2 regions of the Arhodomonas sp. KWT2 genome follow, and region 2 is predicted to be linked to the other one. Evidence: riboswitches for the same ligand, from Rfam matches in the RefSeq annotation. Region 2 holds a riboswitch; the other holds the start of a gene.
The links. A riboswitch is a leader RNA that binds a small molecule or an ion and turns the genes downstream of it on or off. The one in region 2 is predicted to bind cobalamin.
Positions count from the first base shown of each region.

Region 1: linked by a shared signal. The riboswitch ahead of ACEZHJ_RS01010 (TonB-dependent receptor domain-containing protein) and the one ahead of ACEZHJ_RS01930 (ribonucleoside-diphosphate reductase subunit alpha) in region 2 are both predicted to bind cobalamin.

Region 1 is NZ_JBHFPQ010000020.1:7,514-22,485, reverse strand. Features, by position in the region: gene ACEZHJ_RS01060 (type I secretion system permease/ATPase) at 1-967, opposite strand, end outside; gene ACEZHJ_RS01055 (iron ABC transporter permease) at 1,210-2,196, shown strand; gene ACEZHJ_RS01050 (ABC transporter ATP-binding protein) at 2,196-2,963, shown strand; gene ACEZHJ_RS01045 (cob(I)yrinic acid a,c-diamide adenosyltransferase) at 3,504-4,076, opposite strand; gene ACEZHJ_RS01040 (methylmalonyl-CoA mutase family protein) at 4,144-5,838, opposite strand; gene meaB (methylmalonyl Co-A mutase-associated GTPase MeaB) at 5,828-6,805, opposite strand; gene ACEZHJ_RS01030 (phenylacetate--CoA ligase family protein) at 6,798-8,231, opposite strand; gene ACEZHJ_RS01025 (cobalamin B12-binding domain-containing protein) at 8,287-8,703, opposite strand; gene ACEZHJ_RS01020 (GntR family transcriptional regulator) at 8,734-9,396, opposite strand; gene ACEZHJ_RS01015 (DUF1289 domain-containing protein) at 9,396-9,602, opposite strand; cobalamin riboswitch at 9,775-10,013, shown strand; gene ACEZHJ_RS01010 (TonB-dependent receptor domain-containing protein) at 10,126-11,916, shown strand; gene ACEZHJ_RS01005 (cobaltochelatase subunit CobN) at 11,926-14,972, shown strand, end outside.
Region 2 is NZ_JBHFPQ010000024.1:46,090-61,061, forward strand. Features, by position in the region: gene ACEZHJ_RS01915 (LysR substrate-binding domain-containing protein) at 1-321, opposite strand, end outside; gene ACEZHJ_RS01920 (DMT family transporter) at 438-1,343, shown strand; gene metE (5-methyltetrahydropteroyltriglutamate--homocysteine S-methyltransferase) at 1,363-3,660, opposite strand; cobalamin riboswitch at 3,842-3,980, shown strand; gene ACEZHJ_RS01930 (ribonucleoside-diphosphate reductase subunit alpha) at 4,124-6,928, shown strand; gene ACEZHJ_RS01935 (ribonucleotide-diphosphate reductase subunit beta) at 6,981-8,042, shown strand; gene ACEZHJ_RS01940 (amidohydrolase family protein) at 8,254-9,531, opposite strand; gene ACEZHJ_RS01945 (alpha/beta fold hydrolase) at 9,688-10,467, opposite strand; gene ACEZHJ_RS01950 (fumarylacetoacetate hydrolase family protein) at 10,520-11,410, opposite strand; gene ACEZHJ_RS01955 (FadR/GntR family transcriptional regulator) at 11,625-12,311, shown strand; gene ACEZHJ_RS01960 (MFS transporter) at 12,329-13,522, opposite strand; gene ACEZHJ_RS01965 (TetR/AcrR family transcriptional regulator) at 13,519-14,073, opposite strand; gene ACEZHJ_RS01970 (3-keto-5-aminohexanoate cleavage protein) at 14,151-14,972, opposite strand, start outside.

The DNA of each region.
Region 1 (14,972 bases), on a different contig from region 2:
CCAGCCGTGCACGCAGAACGGGCGTCATCAGAACGGAGAGGATCACGTATAGCGGAATACTGCCCAGAACGACCATCAGCAGCGTCGGGCTGTAGAAGTACATGACCACCAGAAAGACGAGCGTGAAAAACAGGTCGATGACCAGCGTTAACGCCGACCCGGTGATGAAGTTGCGGATGGTCTCCAGCTCCCGCACGCGGGCCACGGAGTCCCCGACACGCCGGGCCTCGAAATAGCTGACCGGAAGCGAGAGCAGGTGCCGGTACAGCCGCGCCCCCAGTTCGACATCGATCCGGTTGGTCGTGTGGGAAAACAGATAGGTCCGCAGCCCGCCGAGCACCACGTCGAACAGCGCGACGATCAGAAACCCGGCGGCAAGGACATCGAGCGTCGTCAGCCCCTTGTGAACCAGGACCTTGTCGACAATGACCTGAAAGAACAACGGCGTGACCAGCGCAAAGAGCTGGATGAAGAAAGAGGCGACCAGCACCTCACCGAGAATACGGCGGTAACGCGCGATGACAGGCAGGAACCAGCGGATGTCGAACCGCCGGCGCAGTTCCTCGGCGAGGGCGCGGCGGGTGATCAGAATGGCGCGGCCCGTCCATTCCGCCTGAAAGTCCTCGACGTTTACGGAACGTGGGCGGCCTTCCCGCGGATCGTGGATCAGAACGCGATCATCGCCTACCCGGGCCAGGACGACGAAAGTCCCATCCGTCAACTCGGCGATCGCCGGCAAAGGCATGGTGGCGAGGCGCAATGCCCGCCCGTGGGCACGCTTGGCCCTGAGACCGAGAGTGCGCGCCGCCCTGATCAGGGTCAGCGGGTCCACCGTCTCACCGGCTGGAGAGAACTCCCGCCTGAGCTGGCGCTCGTCTGCCGGCAGCTGGTAGTAACGTGAAACCAGCCTCAGACACGCAAGGCCGGTGTCGACGGCCCCTACCGAGGGCTCTTCCGTGTCACCCACAACAACATCCCTGTTCATCCTCGACGGAGAAACTGTCTATAACAGTAGCCGATGCCATCCTTGGAGCATCGACCGTTTGTCAGTTTTTTGCGTCTCTAGCCCCCTGTGTACAGGGTGACACCCCAGTCGCGCAACGCGCGGGGCAGCGCGGCATCGCCCTGAAACAACGATAGGCGGCCCCCATTTGGGCTGCGCCGACATACAGCGGTTATACTTAGAGGTTTACTACGGAACCTTCTCGCATGCCAGCACGCGCCGCCGTCGGCCTCGGCACGCTCGCGGTCATCACGCTCGTCAGCCTGTGCGCGGCGATCTCCTCGGGGAGTGTCGCGGTCGCGCCGCACGACGTGTGGCTGGCGGTGACCGGGGGCGGGGCCTCCGATACCGCGGCCACCGTGATCCGTGAGCTGCGCATGCCCCGCGCGGCGGCGGGCTTCGTTACCGGCGGGCTGCTGGCGCTGGCCGGTGCGCTGATGCAGGTGCTGCTGCGCAACCCCCTGGCGGACCCGTACGTGCTCGGTATCTCCGGCGGCGCAGCGGTGGGGGCACTGGGCTCGACCCTGCTCGGCCTGGGCGCGTTCTGGATGTCCGGCAGCGCCTTCGCCGGTGCGGCTATCACCATGGTCCTGGTCTTCGGGCTCTCCCACGGCCACGGTGGCTGGACGCCGACCCGGCTGCTGCTCAACGGCGTGGTGGTCGCCGCCGGCTGGGGCGCGGTGGTGAGTTTCCTGCTCTCGGTGGGACCGCCCACGGAGCTGCGGGGGATGCTCTTCTGGCTGATGGGCGACCTCGCCGGGGCGGGCTCGGCGGGCTGGCCCGCGGCGGTCCTGGCGATCGGGCTGGCGGCCACGCTGGCGGTGGCGCGGGATCTCAACCTGCTCGCCCGCGGCGAGCTCCAGGCCCAGGCGCTGGGCGTGGCCATCGGCCGGCTGCGCCTGCTGATCTACGTGCTCGCCTCGCTGCTCACGGCCACGGCGGTCACCGTCGCCGGGACGGTGGGCTTCGTCGGGCTGGTGGTGCCCCACCTGCTGCGGCTGGTGATGGGCAGCGACCACCGCGTGCTGCTGCCCGGCTGCGTGCTCCTCGGCGGCAGCTTCATCGTGCTCGCGGACACGCTGGCACGCACGGCCTTTGCGCCGCAGCAGCTCCCCGTTGGCGTGTTCTCGGCGTTCATCGGGGTGCCGGTGTTCCTGTTCCTGCTCTATCGCGGCGGCCGGGGAGCGGCGTGATGGCAGTCCTGGAGGCCGACAGCCTGGACGTACGCATCGCCGGCCAGGGCGTGTGCACCGCGCTGAGCGTCGCCCTCCAGCCCGGGCAGTGCTGGGGCATACTGGGCGCCAACGGCACCGGCAAGACCACGCTGCTGCACACCCTGGCCGGCCTGCGCCCGGCCCAGGGCGGCGAGCTGCGCCTGGACGGCGAGTCCCTGCCGCGCATCCGGCGGCGGGCGCTGGCGCGGCGGCTGGGGCTGATGCCCCAGGACAGCCACGACGCCTTTCCCACCACGGTGCTGGAGACGGCGCTGATCGGCCGTCACCCGTGGCTCGGGACGTGGGAATGGGAAGGCCGGCAGGACACCGCGCTGGCGGAGGCCGCGCTGGCCGACGTGGGGCTCGCCAGCCTGGCGGACCGGCCGGTGAACACGCTCTCCGGCGGCGAGCGCCGACGCCTCGCGCTGGCGACCCTGCTCACCCAGGACCCGGAGATCGCGCTGCTCGACGAACCGAGCAACCACCTCGACCTCCATCACCAGATCCGCGTGCTCGAGCTGATCACCGCCCGCGGCCGGGAGCAGGCGCGCACGGTGGTGATGAGCCTGCACGACATCAACCTGGCCGCGCGCTTCTGCGATCACGTCCTGCTGCTGTTCGGTGACGGGCAGGCGTGCTTCGGCGAGACGTCGGACGTGCTCAACGAGACGGTGCTGGAACGCCTCTACGGCCACCCGATCCGCATCGTCGACGACGGCGAGCGGCGCGCCTTCCTCCCCGCCTGAATCCAACGGCGCATTCGATCGCCGGGGAAAAACGGCGGTTACGGTAGCCAGCGGCCCGAGGGACGGGATCAGCGGCCGTTCGTGTGGACCAGCATTGCCGGCGTACGACACGACCGCGGCTGTCGGTTGCCAGGAGCAACCGACCTACCCGAACTACGGCCACCCGATCCGCATCATCGACGACGGCGAGCGGCGGGCCTTCCTGCCGGCCTGAATCCGACGGCGCATTCGATCGCCGGGGAAAGAATGGCGGTTACGGTAGCCACCGGCCCGAGGGACGGGATCAGCGGCCGTTCATGTGGACCAGCATTGCCGTCGTGCGACACGACCGCGGCTGTCGGTTGCCAGGAGCAACCGACCTACCCGAACCGAAGCCGACCGCGCGTTCCCACGGGAAATGACCCGGGTCGGCCTGTCGTGTGAATCCAGCGCCGCACACGCGCCGGTCGTGCACCGCAAGGCGTGCGACATCCAGGTGGTCTCGCGGGAATGTCGCACACGGCCCGCAGCCGTGCGCGACTTACGCGGGCCCCCGCCGCGTCAGCCCTCGCGGTAGCGGCCCGGCACCCACAGGAGGTCGCCGTCGCCCTCGCTGGCGTTGACGTGGCGCGCGGCGACGAAGAGGTAGTCGGAAAGGCGGTTGACGTAGCCCAGCGCCGCCTCGTTGATGCGGCTCTCGCGCTGCAGGGTGACCAGCTTGCGCTCGGCGCGGCGGGCGACGGTGCGGGCCATGTGCAGGTGGGCGGCGCGGGCGACGCCCCCCGGCAGGATGAACGAGCGCAGCGACTCCAGCTCGGCGTTGTAGGCGTCGATGCAGCCCTCGAGCCACGCCACCTGCGCGGGGTCGAGGCGCAGGGGCTCGTGCTTGAGCGCCGCCTCCATGGGCGTGGCCAGGTCGGCGCCGAGGTCGAAGAGGTCGTTCTGGATGCGCTCCAGCTCGGTCTCCAGCCGTCCCGCGGCACCGACACGCGCGAGGCCGATGGTGGCGTTGAGCTCGTCGATGGTGCCGTAGGCCGCCACCCGGGGCGCGTCCTTGGGCACGCGGCTGCCGTCGACGAGGGCGGTGTCACCGGCGTCGCCGGTTCGTGTGTAGATCTTGGTCAGACGGACCATGGTGCACGCCTCTCTCCGGCCGGGCCCGCGGCCCGGCCTTGCTGTCCCGTTTGCGTCGCTGGGCGCGTCAGATCACCGGGGTCTCGCGGTAGGTGCCCCAGATCTCGCGCAGGGTCTCGACGATATCACCCATGGACGCGCCCGCCTTCACCAGCTCGATGGTCACCGGCATGATGTTGCGCGACTCGTCCTCGGCGGTCTCCCGCAGCTCCTCGATGAGCCGCTGCACCTCGGCCTCGTCGCGCTCCTGGCGCACCCGCTCGAGCCGCTCGATCTGGCGGCGCTCCGTCTCCGGGTCGTGGGGATGGGTCTCGATGTCGACCTTCTCCTCCTCCTCGACGAAGCAGTTGACCCCGATCACCGGCCGCTCGCCGCTCGCCTTGCGGATGGCGAAGTCGTAGGCGGAGTCGGCGATCCCTTTCTGGAACCAGCCGTCCTCGATGGCCTTGAGGGTGCCGCCCATCTCGTCGACCTTGGCCAGTATGCTGTTGATCTGGCGCTCCATCTCGTCGGTGAGGGACTCCACGTAGTAGGAGCCGCCAATGGGGTCGATGACCTGGTCCACGCCGGTCTCGTAGGCGATGACCTGCTGGGTACGCAGGGCGATGCGCATGGCCTCCTCGGTGGGGATGGCGAAGGCCTCGTCCATGCCGTTGGTGTGCAGCGACTGGGCCCCGCCGAGCACCGCGGAGAGCGCCTGGAAGGCGGTGCGCACGATGTTGACCTGGTACTGCGGCTTGGTCAGGGTCGCCGCGGCGGTCTGGGCGTGGAAGCGCAGGCGGCAGGACTCGGGCTTCTGCGCCCCGAAGCGCTCGGCCATGATCTTGGCGTACACCCGGCGGGCGGCACGGAACTTGGCGATCTCCTCGAAGAAGTCCGCCTGGCTGACGAAGAAGAACGACAGCCTGGGCGCGAAGTTGTCCACGCTCACGCCCGCCTTGATCGCCTCCTCGACGTACTGGATGGTCGTCGCCATGGTGTAGGCGACCTCCTGCACGGCGGTCGCCCCGGCCTCGGAGATGTGGTAGCCGGAGATGTTCACCGGGTTGTAGCGGCGCATGTGCTCGGCGCCATACTGGATGCAGTCGCGCACCAGGCGCACCGACGGCCGCACCGGGTAGATCCACTCCTTCTGGGCGATGTACTCCTTGAGGATATCGTTCTGGATCGTGCCCGAGAGGTCGTTGAGGTCGTAGCCGCGCTTCTGGGCCAGGGCGATGTACATCGCGTACAGGATCCAGGCCGAGGGGTTGATGGTCATCGACACCGAGATCTTGGTCAGGTCGATGCCCTCGAACAGCGTCTCCATGTCCGAGAGGGTGTCGATCGCCACGCCCTCGCGGCCGACCTCGCCGTGGCTCATGCCGTGGTCGGAGTCGTAGCCCATGAGGGTGGGCATGTCGAAGTCCACCGACAGCCCCGTCTGCCCCACCGAGAGCAGGTACTTGAAGCGCTCGTTGGTCTCCGCGGCGGTGCCGAAGCCGGCGATCTGCCGCATGGTCCAGTGCCGGCCGCGGTACATCGTCGGGTAGGGCCCGCGGGTGAACGGGTAGCGCCCGGGCAGGCCGATGTCGGCGTAGTCCGTGTCGGCGATGTCCACCGGCGTGTAGACGCGGTTGACCGGCAGCCCGGCCCCGGTGCGGTACTCGCTCCGGCTCTCGGGCATGCGGCGGATGAAGCCCGCGACCTCGTTGTCTTCCCAGTCGCGGCGCTCGGCGTCGATGCGCGACACCGCGGCATCGTTGTACAGCTCACTCGTCATAACGAATCCTCTCCTTGACCGTGTCCAGCAGTTCCAGGGCGGCCCCGTGCGGGTCCAGCTCACGCTCGACGACGCGCTCGAGCATGGCGTCGATGCGCTCCGGGTGGGCCCGGAGGAAGCTGTCGCGCACGATCTCCTCGGCGATCTTGACGACCCGGGTGCTCGCGATGCGGCGGCGCCGGGTATCGATCTCGCCGGTGCGGTTAAGGTGTTCCCGGTGGCGGTCCAGGGCGGCGAGCAGCTCGTCGAAGCCGCTCCCCTCCTCCGTGCTCGTGGGGATGACCGGCACGTGCCAGGCGTCCGGCCCCTCGGGCATGCTCATCATCAGCATGGACTTGAGCTCGCGGACGGTGCGGTTGGCGTCCGGCCGGTCGGCCTTGCTGACCACGTGCACGTCGGCGATCTCCAGGATCCCCGCCTTGATGGCCTGGATGTCGTCACCCAGCCCGGGGGCATTGACCACGACGGTGGTGTGCGCGGCGCGCACCACGTCCACCTCGTCCTGGCCCACACCCACGGTCTCGATGAGCACGACGTCGAAGCCGCCGGCGTCGAGCACGTCCACCGCGTCCAGGGCCGGACGGGCGAGCCCGCCGAGGCTCCCGCGGGTGGCCATGCTGCGGATGAACACCCCCGGGTCGCTCACCAGCTCCGACATGCGGATGCGATCGCCGAGGATCGCGCCGCCCGAGAACGGGCTGGACGGATCGATGGCGATCACCGCGACCCGCCGGCCACTGCCGCGCACCGTGCGCGCCAGCTCGCTGACCAGCGACGACTTGCCCGCCCCGGGCACGCCGGTGATGCCGACCACGTGGGCGCGGCCGGTGCGCCGATACAGCGCCGCCAGGGCGTCCCGGCACTCGCGCTCGCCGCCCTCGGTGCGGGTGATCAGCCGCGCCATGGCCCGGAGATCACCGTCGCACACGCGCTCGGCGAGCGCCTCGGAGGCGATGCGCTCAGCCATCGGTGCCGCTCCCGGCGCGCCGGTTGAGCGTGCGGTAGAGATCGCGGTCGTCGATCACGCGCTTGGCCTTGAAGTCGGTGCGCTCGAAGGTGCCGGGGGAGACCACCTCAATGGCCACGCGCAGGCCGAGCACCCGGTTCAGGGCGGCGGCCGCGGTCTCGCTGAAGCGCTCCATCGCCGGCGCCCCCGCCGACTCCGTGGCCGTGTCCGCCTCCACCTGCACGGCGAGCTCGTCCATCACGCCCTCGCGGGAGACGACGATGCGGTGCTCGCCGCCGTAGCCAGCCAGCTCCGTGAGCACGGCGGCGATCTCGCTGGGGTACACGTTCTCGCCACGGATCTGGAACATGTCGTCGATGCGCCCGTAGATGCCCTGGGGCAGGCGCGGATAGGTCCGGCCGCAGGGGTTGTCCTCCATCACCCAGTGGGTGAGATCGCCGGAGAACAGCCGGATCATGGGCTGGGAGGTGCGCTCCAGGGTGGTGTAGACCGGCGTCCCCTGGCTGCCGTAGGGCACGCGGCGGAAACTCTCGGGATCACAGACCTCGGTGTAGACGATGTCCTGCCACAGCAGCATGCCGTCGGTGTCGGCGCTGCCGGCACCGTGCATCCACGGGGTGACCTCGGCCATCGTGCCGCAGTCAACCACCCGCGCGCCGAAGGTCTCGGCGATACTGTCGCGGATCCCCGGGATGGAGCCGCCGGGTTCGCCGGAGAAGAACATCACGCGGATGCCGAACTCCCGCGGGTCCACGCCCTCTTCGCGGGCGACCTCGGCGAGGCGCTGGGCGTACGAGGGCGTGCTGTAGAAGCCGGCGGGCTGCATCATGCGCAGCCAGGTCACCGCGCGGGAGGTCATCCCCGGCGCGCCGGCACCGAACGGGAAGGCCTTGCAGCCGAGCCGCTCGGCGCCGATGAGCGCCCCCCAGGAGCCCATGTACAGGCTCAGGATGGCGGCGACGAACACCGTGTCCCCCGGGCGCAGGCCCATGCCCCACATGATCCGTGCATGATTGTTGGCGATGGTGTCCCAGTCCGAGCGGGAGATGCCGAACACCGTGGGCCGCCCGGACGTCCCCGAGGTCCCGTGGATGTGGTGCACCTCGGAGTCCGGCACGCACAGGTAGTCGCCGAAGGGCGGATTGGCGCCCTGGGAGGCGCGCAGCTCGTCCTTGGTGACCACCGGCACCCGCTCGAAGTCGGCGAGGCTGCGGATGTCGTCGGGGTGGATCCCGGCCTCGGACCACTTCCGCCGGTAGAACGGCGCGTGCTCCCAGGCGTAGTGCATGACCTCGCGGAGTCGCCCGACGATGGCCTCGTCACGGCGCTCCGGGTCCATGGTCTCGCGCTCCGGGAACCAGTAGCGCTGGTCCGGCGCGGGGAAGTAGGTCCCGTCGTAGCGCGGCGGGAACTGCCACTGCTCCATGATCTCCTCCTCCAGCTCTGTCGTTATGTCGTATCGCGCCGCAGGCCGGCTGCCGTCAGCGCGGACCGCGCTCGGCGACCAGCGAGCGGAAGGCGTCGACGATCTCCTGGGGCGGGGTGTCCTGGAGCAGGACCTTCGAGACACCGATGCGCTCGAGCTCGGTGACGTCCTCGTCGGGGATCACCCCGCCGCCGGCAACGATGATGTCCTCGCCGCCCTTCTCGCGGAGCAGTTCCAGCACCCGCGGAAAGACGGTCATGTGCACGCCCGAGAGCAGGCTGATGCCGAGGATGTCCACGTCCTCCTGCAGGGCGGCATCCACGACCTCCTCGGGGGTGCGGTGCAGGCCGGTGTAGACGACGTCCATACCCGCATCCCGCAGGGTCCGGGCGACGATCTTCACACCGCGGTCGTGGCCGTCGAGGCCGACCTTGGCCAGGAGTACCCGGATGACCGGTTCGCTTTGAGCCATTTCCTCTCCTCCTCGTTGTGTTCTCACGATTTAGGCCGACTGCCGCTCGGCGGCCTCCTGCAGCCAGCCCGAGGCCTCGTCGGCATGCGCGCGGGCCAGCCGCTCCGCTGACGCCGCATCGCCGTCGGCGATGGCCCGATAGATACGTTCGTGCTGGTCCCAGATGGGACCCTGGTTGGCCACGTCATCGATGACCTGGTGCATCACCCGGCGGGTGTGGTGCCACTGGGTGGCCATCACCTCCAGGATCCGGGCGTTACCGGCTGTCTCGTAGATCAGCCAGTGGAACTCCTCGTCCGCCGAGATCAGCAGCGGCACGTCATGGGCGGCGAGCGCCGAGCGGCCGTCGTCCAGGACCCGCTGACCCTCGCGGCGGAAGCGGGCGTCGCAGCGGCGTGCCGCCTCCCCCGCCGCGATCAGATCGATCCCGGCGCGCAGGCCGTAGAGCTCGCGGACCAGCTCCGAGGTCAGCGGCGCGACGCGCAAGCCACGCCGTCCGGCCGGGCAGAGAAAGCCCTCCGCCTCCAGCCGCTTGAGCGCCTGGCCCACCGGCAGACGCGAGACGTCGAGACGCGCCGCGACCCCTTCCTGGGTCACCCGCTCGCCCGGCGGCAGCGTCCCCTCGCAGATCGCATTGAGGACCGCGTCGTAGACCAGCTCCGGCAGCGGTTTGGGGGTGTCGATCCGTTGCATCAGCGCGAGTCCTCCATCGTTCCTGCCTCCTGCCCAGTCGTGTCCCCGCGCCGGCGGCGCAGCCGCTCGAGCACCCGCCGCCGGCCGGCGTCGTCCAGCTCCGGCCAGGCCGCGATCTCATCGAGCGTGCGGCCGCAGCCGCGGCACTGCGCACCGGTCTCGTCCAGGGCGCAGACCCCGATGCACGGGGAGGGGACATCAGCCATCGGCATCACCGTCCTTATGCATTCGGAATACTGTATACAGTAATCAAAAAAGCGCGTAAACCCCTGACACATCGTCCCTGTACACCGGTTTTGCCGGGTTCGAACGCCCCCGAGAGCGCCCCCGCAGGGCTCAACCCGACGTTGACCCCCCTGCCGTTTGCCGGTACGTTCCTGCCTTCCAATCGCTTCAGGTTCCCGTGATCACGCCACGGGTTAAACGGGAAGCCGGTGCGCCGTCAGTCGACGGCAAGGCCGGCGCTGCCCCCGCAACGGTAAGCGAGTCGGGGCGCCGTCACGGCGCGCCACGGGTCGAATTCCGCCACTGCGTCGCTGCGACGTGGGAAGGCTCGACCCGCGACCCCCAGGTCGGACTCGCGAGCCCGGAGACCGGCCTGTAGCGCATCCGTCGACGCCGCGGGGGGCGGTGTCCGGGTTGCCGGCCCTCTAATGCGTCGTCTCCCCGCCGCCCTCCCGCGCCGCTCATCACGAACATGCGCGGGTGTGCGCATCAGGGGGGAAGACAATGAGAACCCGAACCAGCCTCGTCGTGGCCGCCGCCGTCGGTGCCACGTTCGCCACCACCGTCCAGGGCGCCGAGGTCACCGCCCCGGTCCAGGTCACTGCGACCCGGACCCCGATCACGGCGGACGACGCCCTCGCCGCCGTGGACGTGATCACGCGTGAGGACATCGAGGGGCGCCAGCCCGCCGACGCCGTCGAGCTGCTGCGCGATCTGGCCGGCGTATCCATCAGCCGCAACGGCGGGCGCGGCAAGTCCGCCAGCGTCTATCTGCGCGGCACCGAGAGCGACCATACCCTGGTCCTGATCAACGGCGTGCGCATGGGCTCGGCGACCCAGGGCAGCACCCCGCTGGAGCAGATCCCGGTAAGCCAGATCCGGCGTATCGAGGTGGTGCGTGGCCCCCGGGCGAGCCTCTACGGCGCGGACGCCATCGGTGGCGTCATCCAGATCTTCACCGACCGCGATTCCACCCACGCCCGGGTCGCCGCCGGCAGCCAGCACACCTGGGAGGCCGGTGTCGGCGTCGCCCGGGAGATCGGCCGCGGCGGCTTCGGTATCAACCTCTCCGGCGAGTCCACGCAGGGCTTCGACGCCACCGACGAGCGGGCGTTCAGCCACGAGCCGGACCGCGACGGCTACGACAGCCGTTCGCTGAGCGCCAACGGCCACTACGACGTCACCGATGCCCTGAGCCTCCGTGGCCAGGTGATGCGCACCGAGGGCGACAACGAGTACGACGCGGGCACCGACGAGACCGTGCAGCAGTCGGTCAATGCCACCGCCGACTGGCGCCTCTCCCCGATGTGGCGCTCGCAGCTGTCCGTGGGCCGCGCGCTGGACGACTACGACCTGCGCCCGGAGACCGACGACCGCTACACCACCACCCGGGACAGCGTCACCTGGCAGAACGATCTCTTCCTCTCGGAGGACCTGATCACCACCGTCGGCGTCGATTACTACGACGACCAGGTCGACAGCACCACCGACTACGACCGCACCAGCCGGGACAACCTCGCGGCCTTCCTCCAGCAGCAGTGGTTCGCCGGGCCCTTCGACCTTCAGGGCGCCGTGCGCTACGACGACAACGAGGTCTACGGCGGCGAGACCACCGGCAGCGTCGCCGCGGGCTACCGCCTGACGCAGAGCATGCGCACCTATGTCTCCTGGGGCACCGCCTTCAAGGCGCCGAGCTTCAACGACCTCTATTACCCGGGCTACTTCGGCATGTACCAGGGCAACCCGGACCTCGACCCGGAGAAGTCGCAGAGCTGGGAGCTCGGGCTCAAGGGCGGCCACGACTGGCGCTGGGACGTGGCGGCCTTCCAGACCCATATCGACGACCTGATCGCCCTGTCCGAAGACAGCTCGACCTACGTCAACGTCGACGAGGCCCTGATCCGCGGCGTCGAGGGCACGGTGCGTGGCAGCGTGGCCGGCTTCGACACCCGCCTGACCGCCACCTGGATGCACACCGAGGACGAGGACACCGGCAACGAGCTCGGCCGCCGGCCGTCGTTCAAGTCCACCCTGAGCGTGCGCCGCACCTTCGGGCGGGCGACCCTCGGCACCAGCATCCACTACGGCGGCGAGCGCTACGACAGCACCGCCAACACCACGGAGCTGGACGCCTACACCGTCGTGGACCTCACCGCCGCCTGGCGGATCGACGAGGCCTGGACCCTGCGCGGCCGGGTGACCAACCTCTTCGACGAGGACTACCAGACCGCCGACACCTACAACATGCCCGGCCGGGCGGCGCTGGTATCGGTGACCTGGCAGCCGGGCAGCTAAGCCGCGGCCATGTCCATCACCGGTCTCCCGTGGCGGCGGCTCGCCGCCACGGCGCTCCTCCTCCTGGGGCTAGTCCCGGGCCCCTCGCCGGCCGCGGATGACGGCGACGGCCCGGTCCTGCTGGGGATCGTCTCCGAGCGCTCTGCCCCCCGGCTGGCCGCCGGCGCCGAGCGCTATGCCGCCGACCATACCGGCCATGAGATCGTGCTGCGCACCACCGGGCAGATCGCCGGACTCTCTGACGCCGAGCTCGCCGCGCTGTGGCAGCGCGCCGACGCGGTGCTGCTCGCCGCCGTGTTCGGCGACGCGGTGGTGCCACGCCTGCGCCGGCTGGTGCAGCGGGACCGCGGCCCCCGTGCCGTGATCGGCGTGAGCAGCGACCGCGCCATCAACCGGCTCACGCGGCTCGGCGGCAGGCAGCCGCTGGCGGGGCTCGAGGACGCCACCCTGGACGCGCTCACGGCCAATCCCGGCGCGGACGAGGACCCCGCCGCCATGCGCCGGCGGCTCGCCGCCGAGCACCCGGCCCAGGCCGGCTGGCTCGCCGCCCACGCCTACTGGAGCGGCCGCGGTGCGGCCAATGCCGCCGGCCTGCTCGCCTACCTGGCCCGGGAGGCAGGTGCGGACGTGCGCGTACCCGAGCCGCAGCCCCGGGCGCCGCTGCGTTACTACCACGACGGCGAGGTCGTCCCGGCGGACGCCCTCGGCCTGGAGGCGGGGCGTCCCGTGGTCGCCGTACTGGACCACGACACCGGCGACAGCGCCGGCCAGCGCGCCCTGCTGGACGCCCTGTGCGAGGCAGTGCGCGAGCAGGGCCCCCAGTGCCTGGTGCTGCTCGCACGCTGGGGGCGGGCCAGCGTCACCGCGCTGGAGACCCTGGAGCAGCGCCTCGGCGACGCCCCGCTGGGCGCGATCATCAGCCTCCAGGGGTTCGTGATCGGCGGCGGCGACGGCCGCGAGGCCGCCACCCGGGCGCTGGAGTCGCTGGACGTGCCGGTGCTCCAGGGCATCCGCCTGAGCAAACGCACCGAGGGCGAATGGCGGCTCTCCCCGGACGGCCTGCCCGTCGACAGCGTCCACTATCGGCTGTCCATGCCCGAGTTCCAGGGCGTGAGCCAGCCCATGGTGCTCGCCGCCGCCGAGCCGCCCCGGATCGATCCGCTCACCGGCATCGAGCTCACCGTGACCCACCCGCTGCCCGCACAGGTGAATGCCATCGCCCGCCGTGCCGGCAACTGGATCACGCTGCAGCGCAAGGCCAACGCCGACAAGCGCATCGCCATCATCTACTACAACCACCCGCCGGGGCGGCACAACATCGGCGCGGACAACCTCGACGTCCCCGCCTCCCTGGTCACCATCCTCCGCCGGCTCAAGGCCGCCGGCTACCGCGTCGGCGACATCCCCGGGGACGCCGAGGCCATGGTCGAACGGCTTCAGGAACGGGGCGTGAACCTCCCCGAACAGTCCGACGCCCTCGCCGGGATGGCCGATCGGGTGAACACCATGGACGCCGCCACCTACCGGCGCTGGTTCGACACCCTGCCGGCGACCGTGCGCCGGGCCGTCTCCGGCGGCCCGGTCGCCGCCCTGGTTCCGCGACTGCGCCGGGCCCTGACGCTGGACCGGCCGGAGACCGCGCAGACCCTGCTCACGCGCACCGCCGGCGACATCCGCCACCTGCTGGAGGAGGCGAAACACCCCGCCGCCCCCCGCGCCATGGACCTGCTGGGGCAGCTCGAGACGGCGGCGGGCGAGGCCCTGGACAGCGGCGAGTGGGACCGCGCCGAGCGACTCGCGCAGGCCCTGCGCGATACCGGCGTGCCGGGCCTGGACGGCTGGGGCGAGGCACCGGGCTGGGTGATGACCCACGACGACCGGCTGCTCCTCCCGGGGCTGACCTTCGGCAACGTGTTCGTCGGCCCGCAGCCGCCGCGGGGCTGGGGCGTGCGCCAGGAGCTGCTGCACGCCAACCTGGCCTTCCCGCCGCCGCACCAGTACCTCGCCTTCTACCACTGGCTGCGCACGGACTTCGGTGCCGACGCCCTGGTCCACCTGGGCCGGCACAGCACCTACGAGTTCCTGCCCGGCCCGCGCACGGGGCTGACCACCAGCGACTACCCGTCGCTGATCGCGGGGGATATCCCCGGGGTCTACCCCTACATCGTCGACGGCGTGGGCGAGGGCCTGCAGGCCAAGCGCCGCGGCCTCGCCGTGATGGTCGATCACCTGACCCCGCCGCTGCGGACCACACCGCTCTACGACGAGCTGCTCGGGCTGCGCCAGCTGGTGGAGTCCTTCGAGTCCGCCGAGCCGGGCAGTCCCGCCCGGGAGCGCTCCGTGCGGCGCATCCGCACCCGGCTGGACGAGCTCGACCTCGGCGGCGAGCTCGCCGCGCAGATCGCCGCCGAGCGGGGCACGGAAACCTTCGATCTGGACACCCTGGACCCGGCGCTCCTCGTTCACGAGGTAGGCCACTACCTCACCACGCTGCAGGAATCGTTCATGCCGGAGGGGCTGCACATCTTCGGCCGCGAGTGGGACAACGACGCGGTGTCGATGATGCTCGAGTCCATGGGCGACGACGCCAGCCCGGACACCCGCGCGGAGCTCACCGCCTCCCCGCGGCACGAGCGCGAGGCCCTGCTCGCCGCCCTCGACGGACACTTCGTACCGCCGGGACCGGGCAACGACCCCATCCGCAGCCCCGACGTCCTGCCCACCGGGCGCAATTTCCACGGCCTGAACGGCAACCTCCTGCCCACCCGGGTCGGCTGGTCGCTGGGCTCGGAGATGGCCGCCGAGGCCCTCGGCAAGGGCGGCGACGGCAGCGAGGCGGTGGTCCTGTGGGCCTCGGACACGGTCCGTGACGAAGGCGCGATGGTCGCCTTCGGCCTGGACATGCTCGGGGTCAGGCCGGTGTGGAACGCCCGCGGCATCGTCGAGGGGCTCGAGCGCGTCCCGCTGGCCGACGGCCGCGAGCGCCGCGACGTGGTGTTCACCACCTCCGGGCTGTTCCGCGACCTCTACGGCGAGCTGCTGGTCTGGTTGGACCG
Region 2 (14,972 bases):
GTAGAGTGCGTAATCCGCCGGTATGCCCAGGCGCACGGTACCCGCCACCTCCCGGTCCTCGATCCGCCGCCAGACCTCGCCGTTGAGCCGCAGCATCTCCCGGGCGTAGCCGAGCACCTCCTGGCCCTGGCGGGTGGGCTGCACGGTGCGCGGGCCGCGCTGCAGCAGGGTGATCCCGAGCTCCGACTCGAGTCGCCGCAGCTGCATGCTCACCGCCGACTGGGTATAGCTCAGCTGCCGGGCGGCCGTGGTGAAGCTGCCCGCATCCGCCACGGTGACGAGTGTCTGCAGGGCGCGCAGGTCCAGGGTCCGCTGTCTCATCGTGTCATCACGGATATTGATGGATAGGTAATGAGAATTCGTTAGTCAGATGGAATGATTCTGCCCGAGAATCCCCGCCGACGTACACGGTGCAGGCCGGGAAACGGAGGGACGCCATGATCGGGCAGAACGGTAATCGCATTCTGGAGAACCGTTATGGTCTGATCGTCACCTCCGCCCTGGTGGTGGTGCTCTGGGGCCTGCTGCCGGTGCTGCGGGCGATGGCGGCGTCCGTTCCGGCGCTGCAGCTCACCGGCATGGCGATGGCCTGCGCGGCGCTCACGGGCCGTGTGCTGCCCGGCGTCGGCGGCTCGTTCCGGGGTGCCGCGCGTGAGCACCCGTGGTACGCCTGGATCGCCGTGGTGGGCGGTTTCATCGGCGCGCTCGCCTTCTACTTCGTGGCCCTCGCCCATGCGCCGCCCCACGCGGTGGTGGTGGTGACCTACACGTGGCCGCTGGTCTTCGGTGTGGTCGCGGCGCTCTGTGCCGGGCGGCGGCCGTCGGTGGTCACGGCCCTTGCCCTGTGTCTCGCCCTGGCCGGGGTCGCGGTGCTGCGCGAGGGGGCCGGCGGCGGCGGGGATACCGTGTGGTTCGGCTACGGCGCGGGGCTGCTCTCCGGGCTGTGCTGGGTGGGCTACTCGCTGTTCCTGCAACGCTATTCGCGGCCAGTGACGCCGGCGTATCCGGCCTTTTTCGCCGCGGCCGCAGCGGTCGCGCTCGCCCTGCAGGCCGTCGCCGGCGGGCTGGTCTGGCCGTTACCGCCGGAGGCCCTTCTGGCCGGGGCGTTGCTGGGTATCGGCCCCTATGGCCTGGCGTTCGTCGGCTGGGGGCACGTGGTACGCCATGGCAGCCCGCGGCTGGTGTCGATGGTGCCGTACCTCGTGCCGGTGGTTGCGGCGGCGGTGATGACGCTGGCGGGCTCGCTGGAGCCCACGCCGCGCCTGGCTGTCGGCACGGCGCTGGTGGTCGCCGCGTGCGCGATGGCGGTTTTCGCCGGGCGCCGCGGCCCCGGGGCCGCGTGAGCCCCGGGGCGGATCCCGGTCAGCCGGTGTGGCTGTCCGGGTAGGCGGCGCGCAGCTCGTTGGCTGCGTGGACCATGTTGCGCAGGGCGGGGATGACCTCCTCCCAGCTCCGGGTCTTGAGCCCGCAGTCCGGGTTCACCCACAGCCGCGCCACCGGGATCAGCTCCGCGGCCCGCTGGAGGAGGCGCTTCATCTCCGCCACCTCCGGCGTCCGCGGCGAGTGGATGTCGTAGACACCCGGGCCGATCTCGTTGGGGTACTCGAAGGAGACGAAGGCATCGAGCAGCGTCATCGCGGAGCGGGACGTCTCGATGGTGATGACGTCGGCGTCCAGCGCCGCGATGGCCTCGATGATGTCGTTGAACTCCGAATAGCACATGTGGGTGTGGATCTGGGTCTCGTCACGCACCCCGCTGGTGGCCAGGCGGAAGGCCCGGGTCGCCCAGTCCAGGTAGTCCGCCCAGTCGGCGCGGCGCAGCGGCAGGCCCTCGCGGAAGGCGGGCTCGTCCACCTGGATGGCGGCGATACCGGCGGACTCCAGGTCCACGACCTCGTCGCGCAGGGCCAGCGCGATCTGCTCGCAGGTGCGCGAGCGGGGCTGGTCGTCGCGCACGAACGACCACTGCAGGATGGTCACCGGGCCGGTGAGCATGCCCTTCATGGGCCGCTCGGTGAGCGACTGGGCGTAGCGCGACCACTCCACGGTCATGGGGCCGGGGCGGCTGACGTCGCCGAAGATCACCGGCGGCTTCACGCCGCGGGAGCCGAAGCTCTGCACCCAGCCGTGCTGGGTGAAGCAGAAGCCCTCCAGCAGCTCGCCGAAGTACTCGACCATGTCGTTCCGCTCGGCCTCGCCGTGGACGAGCATGTCCAGGCCCACGTCCTCCTGCTGCTGCACGGCGTAGGCGATCTCCTCGCGCATGCGCTCGGCGTAGGCGGCGTCGTCCAGCCGGCCGGCGCGGTTGTCCCGGCGGGCCTTGCGGATGCCCCCGGTCTGGGGGAACGAGCCAATGGTCGTGGTCGGCAGCAGGGGCAGTGCCAGGCGGGCGTGCTGGGCCGGGGCGCGCTCGGTGTAGGCGTGGGCACGCCGGCTCATGGCCGCGTCGATCCCGGCGGCGCGCTCGCGCACGTCGCTGCGGTGGATGCGCGTCGAGCGCTCCCGGGCCTCGCGCGCCTGTCTGCTGGCCGCCAGGGCCTCGCGCACGTGCTCGCGGCCGTGGCTGAGGGCGGCGCCTAGGGTGGTGACCTCCTCGACCTTCTGCACGGCGAAGGCGAGCCAGCCGCGGAGCTCGTCGTCGAGCCGTTCCTCGGCGGTGACGTCCACCGGCACGTGGAGCAGCGAGCAGCTCGGGGCGAGCCACAGGCGCTCGTCGAGGCGCCGATGGGCGGTCTCCAGGTCGTCGAGCTCGGCGCCGAGGTCCGTGCGCCACACGTTGCGCCCGTCGATCACGCCCAGGGACAGGATCTGGTCGTCGGGCAGGGCGGCGATGAGCGCGCCCGGATCGTCGTTGCCGCGCACCAGATCGACGTGAAGGCCTTCCTTCGACAGGGCAACGGCGGTGTCGAGGTTGTCCCCGAGGCCGCCGAAGTAGCTGGTCACCAGCCGGCGCACGCCGGTGTCCGCGAGCCCGCGATGGGCACGGCTCAGCGCCTCGCGCCACTCGGCGTCGAGATCCGTGACCAGCACGGGCTCGTCGATCTGTACCCACTCGACACCGGCCTCCGCCAGCCGCGAGAGCAGCTCACGGTAGACCGCTACCAGCGGCTCCAGCAGCGCCAGCCGGCCGTTTTCCGGGTCATCGTTGCGGGACAGCGCCAGGTAGGTGACGGGGCCGATGAGTACCGGCTTCGGCGTGTAGCCGGCGGTCTGGGCCTCGGTGACCTGCGCAAGCAGCCGGCTCGCGTCCAGCTCGAAGCGCTGACCGGCAGCGAGTTCCGGGACGATGTAGTGGTAGTTGGTGTCGAACCACTTGGTCATCTCGCAGGCGTGGGTATCCGTGCCGGTGGGGGCGCGGCCGCGGGCCATGCGGAAGTAGGTGTCGATGTCGCGGTCGTCGTCGCCGGTGCGGAATCGCTCGGGGATGACGCCGAACATCAGCGAGTGGTCGAGCATGCCGTCGTACCAGGAGAAGTCGCCGACCGGAACCATGTCCAGGCCGGCGTCCGCCTGCTGCCGCCAGTGGCGGTGACGGAGCTCCCTGCCCGTCTCCGCGAGGGCGTCCCGGCCGGTATCGCCGCGCCAGTAGCTCTCCAGCGCACGCTTGAGCTCGCGGTGCAGGCCGAAGCGGGGAAAGCCGAGGGTATGTGTCGTGACCATCGATCCTCCTGTGTGGTCGTCGTCCATCGGTCCGGGGAGCATGCGCGCCGGGTGCAGGTGAATCAAACTGATTATATTAAAGAAAAACGTGAATATATTTCATACAATCAGGTGGCGCCGACCGCCGCGAGGGTCCGCGCTCGCGTTGTCAACCGGCTTGCAAGAATGCGGTAGGGGCTATATCGTGAGGGGCAGTCCTGAAAAGACACCATATGTTGTGGTGTCGAGAGGGGAACACCGGTGAGAATCCGGGGCTGACGCGCAACGGTAACGCGGTCCTCCGCGAAGCCCGAACACCTCCCAGGACAGGGCCATCCGGCCCCACCGCTGGCTGCCTTCGCGACCGAGGTACCCGGTGCAGAGCGACACCCCGCGCCCGCCGCCGGTGGCGGGCGGACAGCTGCTTTGCACACCTTCGCCGCGTAGGGGCCTCCCGGGAATCGACACGATCTGGAGGTCACCGATGCAAACCGTCTCCGCAAACGCCGCCGTTGCCGGCGATCCCGCCGCCGGGCACGCCTCGCGCGTCGATCTGGACGTGGTCAAGCGCAACGGCACCGTCGCCGACTTCGACCCGGAGCGCATCAGCGTCGCCATGACGCGCGCCTTCCTCGCCGTCGAGGGCGAGGCCGCCCGGGATTCCCGGCGCATCCACGACACCGTCGCCCGGCTTACCGACGAGGTGGTCGCGGCCGTGGCCCGCCGGCCGGAGGGGGCCACCGTCCACATCGAGGACATCCAGGACCAGGTGGAGCTGGTGCTCATGCGCGCTGGCGAGCACCGGGTGGCCCGCGCCTACGTGCTCTACCGCGAGGAGCGTGCCCGGGAGCGGGCGGCCGCCGAGCCTCCGGAGGCGCCGCCGGTCCCGGCCACGTTCCACGTCACCGTCGCGGACGGCACCCGTCATCCCCTCGACGAGGCGCGCCTGGAGCGCGTGGTCCGCGAGGCCTGCGAGGGCCTGGACGACGTGGACGCGGAGCGCGTGCTCACCGAGGCACGGCGCAACCTCTACGACGGCGTCACCGAGACGGAGCTGGAGCAGGCGCTGGTGATGGCGGCACGGATGCTGATCGAGCGCGAGCCGGACTACAGTGCGGTGGCGGCGCGGCTGCTGCTGGACGCCTTGCGCCGGGAGGCGCTGAGTTTCGTCCACGCCGAGCGCCGCGAGGCCACCCAGGCGGAGATGACGGCGGGCTACGCCGAGTACTTCCCCGCCTACATCCGCCGCGGGGTGGACGAGCAGCTGCTCGACCCGCGGCTGCTGGAGTTCGACCTGGAGCGGCTCGGCCGCGCGCTGGAGGCGGGGCGGGATCTGCAGTTCGGGTATCTCGGGCTGCAGACCCTCTACGACCGCTACCTCCAGCACGTGGGCGAGACCCGCTTCGAGCTGCCCCAGGCCTTCTTCATGCGCGTGGCGATGGGGCTCGCGCTGGAGGAGATCGACCGCGAGGCGCAGGCGGAGACGTTCTACGACCTGCTGAGCTCGTTCGACTTCATGAGCTCGACGCCGACGCTGTTCAACGCCGGCACCCTGCGCCCGCAGCTCTCGAGCTGCTATCTCACCACCATCGGCGACGATCTCGACCGGATCTACTCCGGCATCCGCGACAACGCCCTGCTATCCAAGTTCGCCGGCGGGCTCGGCAACGACTGGACCCGGGTGCGGGCGATGGGGGCGCACATCCGTGGCACCAACGGCACCTCCCAGGGCGTGGTGCCCTTCCTCAAGGTCGCCAACGACACCGCCGTCGCGGTGAACCAGGGCGGCAAGCGCAAGGGCGCGGTGTGTGCGTACCTGGAGGTCTGGCACCGGGACATCGAGGACTTCCTCGAGCTGCGCAAGAACACCGGCGACGAGCGTCGCCGTACCCACGACATGAACACCGCCTGCTGGGTGCCGGACCTGTTCATGAAGCGCGTCCACGAGGAGGGGCAGTGGACACTGTTCTCCCCGGACGAGGTCCCTGACCTGCACGACCTCACCGGCGAGGCCTTCGAGGCACGCTACCGCGACTACGAGGCCGCGGCGGAGCGCGGGGAGATGCGTACCGCCCGGCGGATATCGGCGGTGCAGCTGTGGCGGCGCATGCTCACCATGCTGTTCGAGACCGGCCACCCGTGGATCACCTTCAAGGATCCGTGCAACCTGCGCTCGCCGCAGCAGCACACCGGCGTGGTGCACAGCTCCAATCTCTGCACCGAGATCACCCTCAACACCTCGGACGACGAGATCGCCGTGTGCAACCTGGGCTCGGTGAACCTCGCCGCCCACATCGATGACGGTGCCCTGGATCACGAGCGGCTGCAGCGCACGGTCACCACCGCCATGCGCATGCTCGACAACGTCATCGACATCAACTACTACTCGGTGCCCGCCGCGCGCCGCGCCAACCTGCGCCACCGGCCGGTGGGGCTCGGGCTCATGGGCTTCCACGACGCGCTCTACCGGCTGCGCCTGCCCTACGACTCCGAGGCCGCCGTGGCCTTCGCCGACGAGTCCATGGAGGCGATCAGCTACTACGCCATCCGTGCGTCCACGGACCTCGCCGCCGAGCGCGGCCGCTACGCCAGCTTCGAGGGCTCGCTGTGGAGCCGCGGCGTGCTGCCCATCGACTCCCAGCGCCTGCTCGCCGAGGCGCGGGACGGACACCTGGAGGTCGACACCACCGAGCGCCTGGACTGGGTGGCGCTACGCGAGCGGGTGCAGCAGGTGGGCATGCGCAACTCCAACTGTCTGGCGATTGCGCCCACGGCGACCATCGCCAACATCACCGGCATCTCCCAGGGCATCGAGCCCACCTTCCAGAACCTGTACGTGAAGTCGAACCTCTCCGGCGAGTTCACCGTGGTGAACCCGTACCTGGTGTGCGATCTCAAGGCCCACGGCCTGTGGGACGAGGTCATGGTCAACGATCTCAAGTACTTCGACGGCTCCGTCGGCCCCATCGACCGGGTCCCGGACGAGCTCAAACGCCTCTATGCCACCGCCTTCGAGGTGGATCCCCACCGGCTCGTGGACGCCGGCAGCCGGCGGCAGAAGTGGCTGGACCAGTCCCAGTCGCTGAACCTCTACATGGCCGAGCCCTCCGGTCCGCGCCTGGACGCGCTCTACCGCCATGCCTGGACCGCCGGTCTGAAGACCACCTACTACCTGCGCTCCCGCGGGGCGACGGCGGTGGAGTCCACGGCCGCACCGGTCTCCGCGGCGGGGGAGGAGGGCGCCGACGTCTGCGCCATCGACGACCCCGAGTGCGAGGCCTGCCAGTAACACGGCGCCGCGCCCCCGGGGCGCGGACGATTACCGGAGACGGAGTGACATCATGCTGAGCTGGAACGACGAGAACACGGCGCGGAGCGAACCCAGGGCCGCGGATGCCGCCGAGCCCGTGCGCGTTGAGGACAAGCGCGTGATCAACGGCCAGGCGGACATCAATCAGCTGGCCCCGTTCCGCTATCCCTGGGCCTGGGAGTACTTCCTCAAGGCCAACAAGAACCACTGGACGCCGGTGGACATCAACATGTCCCAGGACGTGCACGATTACCACCACCGGCTCACGGACACCGAGCGCCACGTCTACGAGAACGTGCTCGCCTACCTCACCACCGCGGACATCCTGGCGATGCGCAACATCGGCCTGGCGGTGATGGAGAAGATGTCGGCCCCGGAGCTGCAGATCTACCAGGCCCGGCAGGTCTACGAGGAGTCCATGCACACCTGGGCCTACCAGCACTGCATCGAGACCATCGGCCTGGAGCAGAGCGAGATCTACAACCGCTACCGCGTGGTGCCGGCCATCCACCGCAAGATCGCGCTCTCCAACCGCCGCCTCGACGCGGTGCTGCGCCCGGACATCGACCTCACCGAGCCCGAGGCCCTGCAGGAGTTCCTGATGTCCTATCTCTTCTTCGCCGCGGTATTCGAGGGGAGCTGGTTCTACAACGGCTTCAGCCCGATCTTCTCGCTGCAGCGCCGGGGGCTGATGAAGGGCACCGCGGAGCAGCTTCAGTACATCATGCGCGACGAGGTCATGCACTTCACCTTCGGCATGCGCGTGGTGCGCCAGATCATGCAGGAGGAGGGCGTGCGCCCGGACCCGGCCGCGGTCACTGCCATGTGGGAGGAGGCGGACGAGGCCGAGCGGGCCTATGCCGATTACCTCCTCGGCGACCCGATCCTCGGCTACGACGCGGACATGCATCACGAGCAGTTCCGCTTCGTCGCCAACCGCCGGGCGCGCAAGGTCGGCCTGGATGAACCCTTCCCCGGCGCGCGCAACGCCCTGCCATGGCTCGACGAGCAGGCAAACCTGCGCAAGGAGAAGAACTTCTTCGAAACCCGGGTGACCGAGTACCAGACGGGCGGGGCCCTGAGCTGGGAGTGATCCCATCCCTGTGCATGGCAATGAGAATCATTGTCATGCACAGGGATCCCCTGTATACTTCTCACGTCGCGGTCGTGGTGGCGTACGTCAGGACGTCCCCCGGTTCGTCGCCCCAGACGGGCTAGTCAGCATTAGCGTGCACCCCACGGCCGCGATCCTTTCAAGCAGTCGAGATACCCGGGGCAACGGCGGGGACGCTCCCGCATTGCGCTTACGCCACCTCCTGCTGATGGCTCATGCGGGCGGACGGGGCCTTGTGGAACTGCCCGTCCTTCATGATCGCGAGCAGACGGTCGTGGTCCTGAAGTATGCGAATGTCCTTGAGTGGATCGCCGTCGACCAGGATCAGGTCGGCAAGGAAGCCGGGGCGAACCTGTCCGAGCTCGTCAGGCTGTTTCATGATCTCTCCGCCCAGGCGGGTCGCCGCGACGAGCGTATCCATCGGCGAGAGCCCGAGCAGGTCGACGAAGTACTCCAGGTCCTTGGCGTAGGTCCCGTGGGGCGTCCATGCGAAGCCGTAGTCGCCGCCGGGCAGCACCTTGACCCCACGTTCGATCATGCGCTTCATCGAGTCGATCGCGGCCTCCAGCTCGCGGACGTAGCCGAGGTCCGCGGCGATCTCCGGGGTCAGGCCCCAGTCGCCGGCGCCGTAGGCCGTCTGCACGAGCCATCCGATCCCCGGTGCCACGAATATCCTGTCGCGGGCCTCCTCGAGCATGTCCAGGGTTTCCTCGTCGACGAAGCTCGCGTGATAGATGATGTCGACGCCCAGGCGCAGGCACATCCGGATCGACTCGTTGCTGCGGGCATGGGCGCACACGCGCACCCCCGGTTTGCGGCGCGCCTCGCGTACCGCCATCTCCGCTTCCTCGTCGGACATGGTGGTCTCTTCCGCCATGACGTTGCCCGTGATGTTCTCCCCGGAGAGATTCAGCTTGATCTGATCCACCCCCTCCTTGAGCAGCATGCGCACGGCACGCCGCATCTCCTCCGGGCCGTTGATCATCTCGACGAAGCTGTAGGCGTTGATGTGACTGGGATTGACGTCGCCCAGGCCGCCGATGGTGGAGATCTCCGGGCCGTTCGCGAGATAGCGGGGGCCGGGGATCTGAGCGCTGTTGATCGCGTCCCGGATGACCACGTCCAGCCGCGGCTTGGCGGCGGCCGCGCCGCAGCACATGGTGTAACCGCTGTCCAGATAGGTCTTGGCCGATCCGGCCGCCGCGAGGATGTGCTCCTCGACGGGCATGATGCCGATCTTGTCCAGGCCTGCCTGGTCGATCCAGCTCAGATGGGTGTGCGCGTCGCACAGGCCGGACATCAGCGTGGCGCCGCTGCCGTTGACGACCGTCGCCGCCGGGGCCTTGATCTGGCCGCTCCCCGCGGCGACCTCGGCAATGCGGTTGTCCCGCACGAGGACCTCTCCGGCATAGGGTTGGCTGCCGGTGGAATCCAGGACGTTGACGTTGGTGAACAGGGTCTCGCTCATGACACTCTCCTCCAGTGCAATTCTCGGGCGTGGCGCGCCGGGACGGCGCGCCATTCTCGCCAGTACCCGTGTGCGGCTTGGGCGGCGGCCGTGCCGCCCGGTGCCGCTTTCTGTCGTTGTGCGTCAGTCACCGGTGCCGCGCGTTGCGGCGGGGCATCAGGCGTGGTTGTGGAAATACAGGTTGAGTAGCGCGTGGTTGACCTCGTTGGCGCGTTCCAGCGGGGTCCAGTGGCCACAGCGGTGCAGGATCTCCAGGTGGGCCCCGGCGATCCGTTTCGCCATGTCACGGGCGGCGGTGGGCGGGGCGACCCCGTCCTCGTCGCCGGTGACCAGCAGGGTCGGGCAGCCAATCGCTCCGAGGTCCGCGGCCTGTGCGGCGGCCAGCGCCTCGCAGGTGCGTGCATAGCCTTCCGGGGCCTGGCGCATGACGAGCTCGCGCACGAATGCGGCGACCGCGGGCTGGTGCGCGCGGGTGTCCGCGGCGAGGCTGCCCTGGTACAGGGCGTCGGCGATCGGGATCATGCCGTTGTCCCGGGCTGCGGCGGCGCGGTCGCGGATACCCTTGCGAGCGGCCTCCGGGGGTTCGAGGATCGGCCCCATCAGTGCCAGGCTCGCCGTACGTTCCGGGTGCCGTGCGGCGATGTGCTGACACACGATCGTCCCCATCGAGTGGCCCACCCAGTGGGCGCGCTCGACGCCGAGGGAATCCGCCAGGGCGAGCAGGTCGTCGACGAAGCCGTCGATGGACAGCTCGCCGGTGCACGGTGACAGGCCCGAGCCCTCGAGATCCGGGCGGATCACCCGGAAATGGCGCGACAGCATATTGGCCTGGGGGCCCCAGGCATTCGAGTCGCCGCCGAGCCCGTGCACCATGATCACGGCCTCGCCGTCGCCGTGCTCTTCCACGAGGAGTTGTTTTCCGTTGACCGCGTGCATTGGTTTGCGCTCCTGTCGTCGAATTTGCGGTTAGTCCGGCTTTTCCGGTGTCTTACGCGGAGGTGACGTCGTTGACCAGTTCGCCGAGCCCGTCGATGGCGACACGGACGCGATCGCCCACCTGCAGGAAGCGGGGGGGATCGAAGCCGATCCCGACGCCCTGCGGTGTTCCGGTCGCGATGATGTCGCCGGGCCGCAGTGTCATGCCCGCCGACAGGGTCTCGATCAGTGTCGGGATGTCGAAAATCAGGTCGCGGGTGTTGGCTTCCTGGCGCAGCTCGTCATTCACCCAGCAGCGGACGTTCAGATTCTCAGGGTCCACTTCGTCCGCGGTGGCGATCCATGGTCCCATCGGGCAGAAGGTGTCGAGTGATTTGCCGATGAACCACTGGCGGTGAAGCGCCTGCAGATCGCGTGCGGTGACGTCGTTGACCGCCACGTATCCGAACACGTGCCGATACGCGTCGGCGGCGCGGATCCCGCGGCCGCCCTGGCCGATGACCACGCCCACCTCGGCCTCGTAGTCGAGCTTCTCGCTGATCCCTTCGGGATAGATGACGCGTGCTCCCGGACCGATGACACTGGAAGGCGCCTTGGTGAAAACGATCGGCGCCTCCGGTGCGTCCGCGGACCGTTTGGCGTCGCTGCGGTCGAAACCGCTGCGTGAGAACTCGTTGGCGTGGGCGAGGTAGTTCTTGCCCACACACATGAGGTTGCGCCCGGGGGTGGGGATCGGCGCCATGAGCGTGACCTGGTCGAGACCGATGGCCTTGGCATCATCGAAGGAGGCGTCGGGGACCGATACGCCGTATTGGTTGATCCACTGGGTCATGCTCTCCGGGGCGCCGGCGACGCACGCGGAGGCCGGAAACACGCGTCCCCGGTCCGCGTCGAGAATCCCCAGGCGTGTCGCGCCGTCGTGGCGGTAAGTGACTAGTTTCATGGGCGGTCCCTTTTGGTCCAATTAAACCAATCATTATTTATTGGTTGAGAAAAACCCTAATTTGGTTCCGCATCGGTGTCAAGCGTCGCGGAGGGCGCCGAAAGCGCCGGTTCACGTGCTTTTCGAGCCGGATGGCACCGGTGGACGCGCGTAGTGATGTATAATTCCGGTGAACCATTTCGCCCTGTTTGGTATGGCATTAGAGGGAGGTGGCGTGTCCACGAGTCCAGGCGTCGCGACCGGCAAGGAGGCTGTACAGGCCTATCTGGAGGAGCGCATCGCGTCCGGCGAGCTCGCGCCGGGGGACAAGCTCCCCACCGAGCGTGCGCTCGTGGAGCAGTTCGGCCTGTCCCGCAACACGGTCCGGGGTGTGCTCCGGGACCTGGAGGCCAGCGGCAAGATCATCCGCTTCATCGGGCGGGGGACGTTCGTGACCGGGCGCCAGCCGAAGGATCGTGTCCCCGACGTGCCGGCCGGCGCCGATGCGAGTCCGGCGGAGGTGATGGAGGTCCGGCTCATGCTCGAGCCGGCGGTGGCGGAGGCACTGGTCACCCGGGCGAGCGGTGCCGATCTCGCCTACATGCGTACCTGCCTGGAGCGTGCCGAGGCGGCCCGGGACTGGCGGGACTTCGAGAAATGGGATGCGGCGCTGCATGCGGCCATGGTCCGGGCGACCCGCAACCAGTTCCTCATCGAGATATTCGAGCGGATAGACGAGGCCCGGAGTCAGGCCGAGTGGGGCAAGCTCAAGCGGGCGAGCCTCACGGAGGAGCGGCGGCTCGGCTACCAGCACGAGCACCGGGAGATCGTGGGCGCGCTGCAGGAGCGAGACGGCCAGCTCGCCCGGGAGCTGACCGAAAAGCACCTGCTGCACGTGCGCCGGAATCTGTTGGGCTACTGAGCGGCCACCGGCCGACGCTAGCCGGTATGGTCTGTGGCGAAGGTCGGGGCCGTACCGCCCGCCCGCTCGGGCACGAGGGCCGACGCGGTGCAGACCAGCGCACCCGCCGCCGCGAAGCCAGTGAATACCGCAGCGTAACCGAACCCGGGGATGAGCACGCCGGCGAGCGACGAGCCGCAGACCTGGCCGACGGCGATAGCGGTGAACGGCGGTACCGCCCCGGCGGCGGGACGGTCGTGCAGGATCCTCACGCCGCAGACCACGTGCAGCCCGGTCAGGGTCATGTAGGCGACGCCGAACAGCGCGGCCGAGAGCAGGGCCACCGCGCCGTTGCCTGGCGCGGCGGCGATCAGCACCAGCGCCAGGGCCAGCAGGCCGAGGGCGGCCCCGTGGGTCAGCGGTGCGCCCAGCCGGTGGACGATGTCGCCGGTGCCGCCGCCGGCGAGCCCGGCGAGACCTACCGCGAGCCAGATCAGCGCGGTCTGCCGTGGCGATGCCCCGGCCAGGGCGGTGACCAGGTCCGGGGTGAATACCCAGTACGGCGCGCTCACCAGGCCCATGACGAAGGCGAAGACGGACAGCGTCGCCATCGCGTGACGCTGATCGCGGCCCAGTGCAGGGCGCGTGCCCGGTGCCTCGCCGTTCCCCCCGGGACGCGGTCCCGGCAGGTGGCGCCAGGCGAGCACGGCCGCCATGAGCGCCACGGCGGCGAAGGCCGTGTACGCGCTGCGCCAGTCGGTGGCCCAGGCGAGCACCGCGGGTGCCGCGGCGGCCACACCGATGCTGGTGCCCGCGTTGTTGACGGCGTTGAGCCGGCCATGGAGGCCGGACGGGGCCGAGGCGCGCACCGCCTCGGTCATCGTCGGCATGATCAGCCCCGTGCACACACCGCAGGCGCCGACCCCGAGTGCCAGTACGCCGGCACCGCGGGCACCGGCGATGGCCGCCAGGCCGACGAGGGCGGCCGCCGACGCCAGGACCGCCGTGGTCCGGGCGCCGAGGCGCTCGGCGAGAAACGGCGCGAACAGGCTGGTGGCGACGAAGCTCACGAACGTCAGTGCGCCGATGAACCCGATCGCCTCCGGCGATAGTCCGAGGGTCTCCCGGATGAAGGGCACGAACAGCCCGTAGGCGAAGCGGGCGAGGCCGTAGCCCAGGGCGACCAGCCCGGCGCCGAGTGCTGCGAAGCCGGTCACGCCCCGCCGGGTCATGGCGCCTCCCGGCCGTGCATCGCCCCGAGTAGCGCCCGGGCGTCGGCCCGGATCCGCTCCGCCCCGGTCACCGGGAGCGCCTGGGTCGCCCCTTCCAGTATCAGGTAGACCTGTCCGGCGAGCCGTTCCGGATCGCCGGCGCCATCCCGTGCGGCGGCCTCGCGGATGACCCCGATGACCTCGCGCTTGCAGGCGAGGGCGTTGATGTGGACCGCGGGGTCGTGGTGCTCGTATTCCCCCATAGCCTTCACCAGCATGCAGCCGTGGGCGCTGCGCTCGGCGAGCCATGCGCAGTGGGCGTCGACGAGCCGGGCGACCGAGTTCCCGGGGCCTTCATCCAGTGCCGCGCGCAGTACCGCCAGGTAGCGCCGGTGGCGCCGTGCGAGCACGGCGGCGACCAGCTCCTCCTTGGCCGGGAAGTGATGATAGAGGGTCATGCGGGCCACGCCGGCCTCGTTGACGAGGCGGTCGATCCCGGTGGCATGGAAGCCCTCCGTGTAGAAGAGCCGCTCGGCGGTGTCGAGCAGGGCGTCTCGTTTGCTGACGGTCATGCTGCGCCCCCGTCCGAACTGTATAGAACGATCAGTCTAACAATCGGTCGGGGGACGCCTGAAGGGGGGGCGGCGGGTCAGAAGGCCACGCGGTCGGCGCCCTTGAGCGCGAGCATCTCCCGGGCCTCCGCCGGTGTGGCGATCTCCAGGCCGAGCCCGTCGAGCACCTGGCGGATGCGCCCGACCTGGGCGGCGTTGGAGGGCGCGAGCACGCCACGGTCGAGGAACAGGTTGTCCTCCAGGCCCACGCGCACGTTGCCCCCCATGGCCGCGCCCATGCTCGCCAGCGGGAGCTGGTGTCGGCCCGCCCCCAGCACGGAGAAGCGGTAGTCGTCGCCGAACAGCCGGTCGGCGGTGCGTTTCATGTGTGCGAGCTGGTCCGGGTCCGCGCCGATGCCGCCGAGGATGCCGAGCACGAACTGCACGAACAGCGGCGGCCGCACCAGTCCCCGGTCGAGGAAATGGGCGAGGGTGAACAGGTGGCCGACGTCGTAGCACTCGAACTCGAAGCGCGTCCCGCAGCCGTCGCCGAGCTCGGCGAGCAGGGTCTCGATGTCGGCGAAGGTGTTCTTGAACACGAAGTCGCGGCTGGCGTCGAGGAACGCCGGCTCCCAGTCGTAGCGCCAGTGATCGTAGCGCGACAACGCCGGGTAGAGTCCGAAGTTCATGGTGCCCATGTTCAGCGAGGCCATCTCCGGCTGCGCGCGCAGCGCGGCCTGCATGCGCTCGTGCACGGTCATGGGCATGCCGCCGCCGGTGGAGATGTTCACCACCGCGTCGGTGGCCGTGCGGATACGCGGGAGGAAGCGCATGAACACCCCGGGGTCCGGCGTGGGCCGTCCGTCCTCGGGGTTGCGGGCGTGGAGATGGAGCACCGCCGCGCCGGCCTCGGCGGCGCC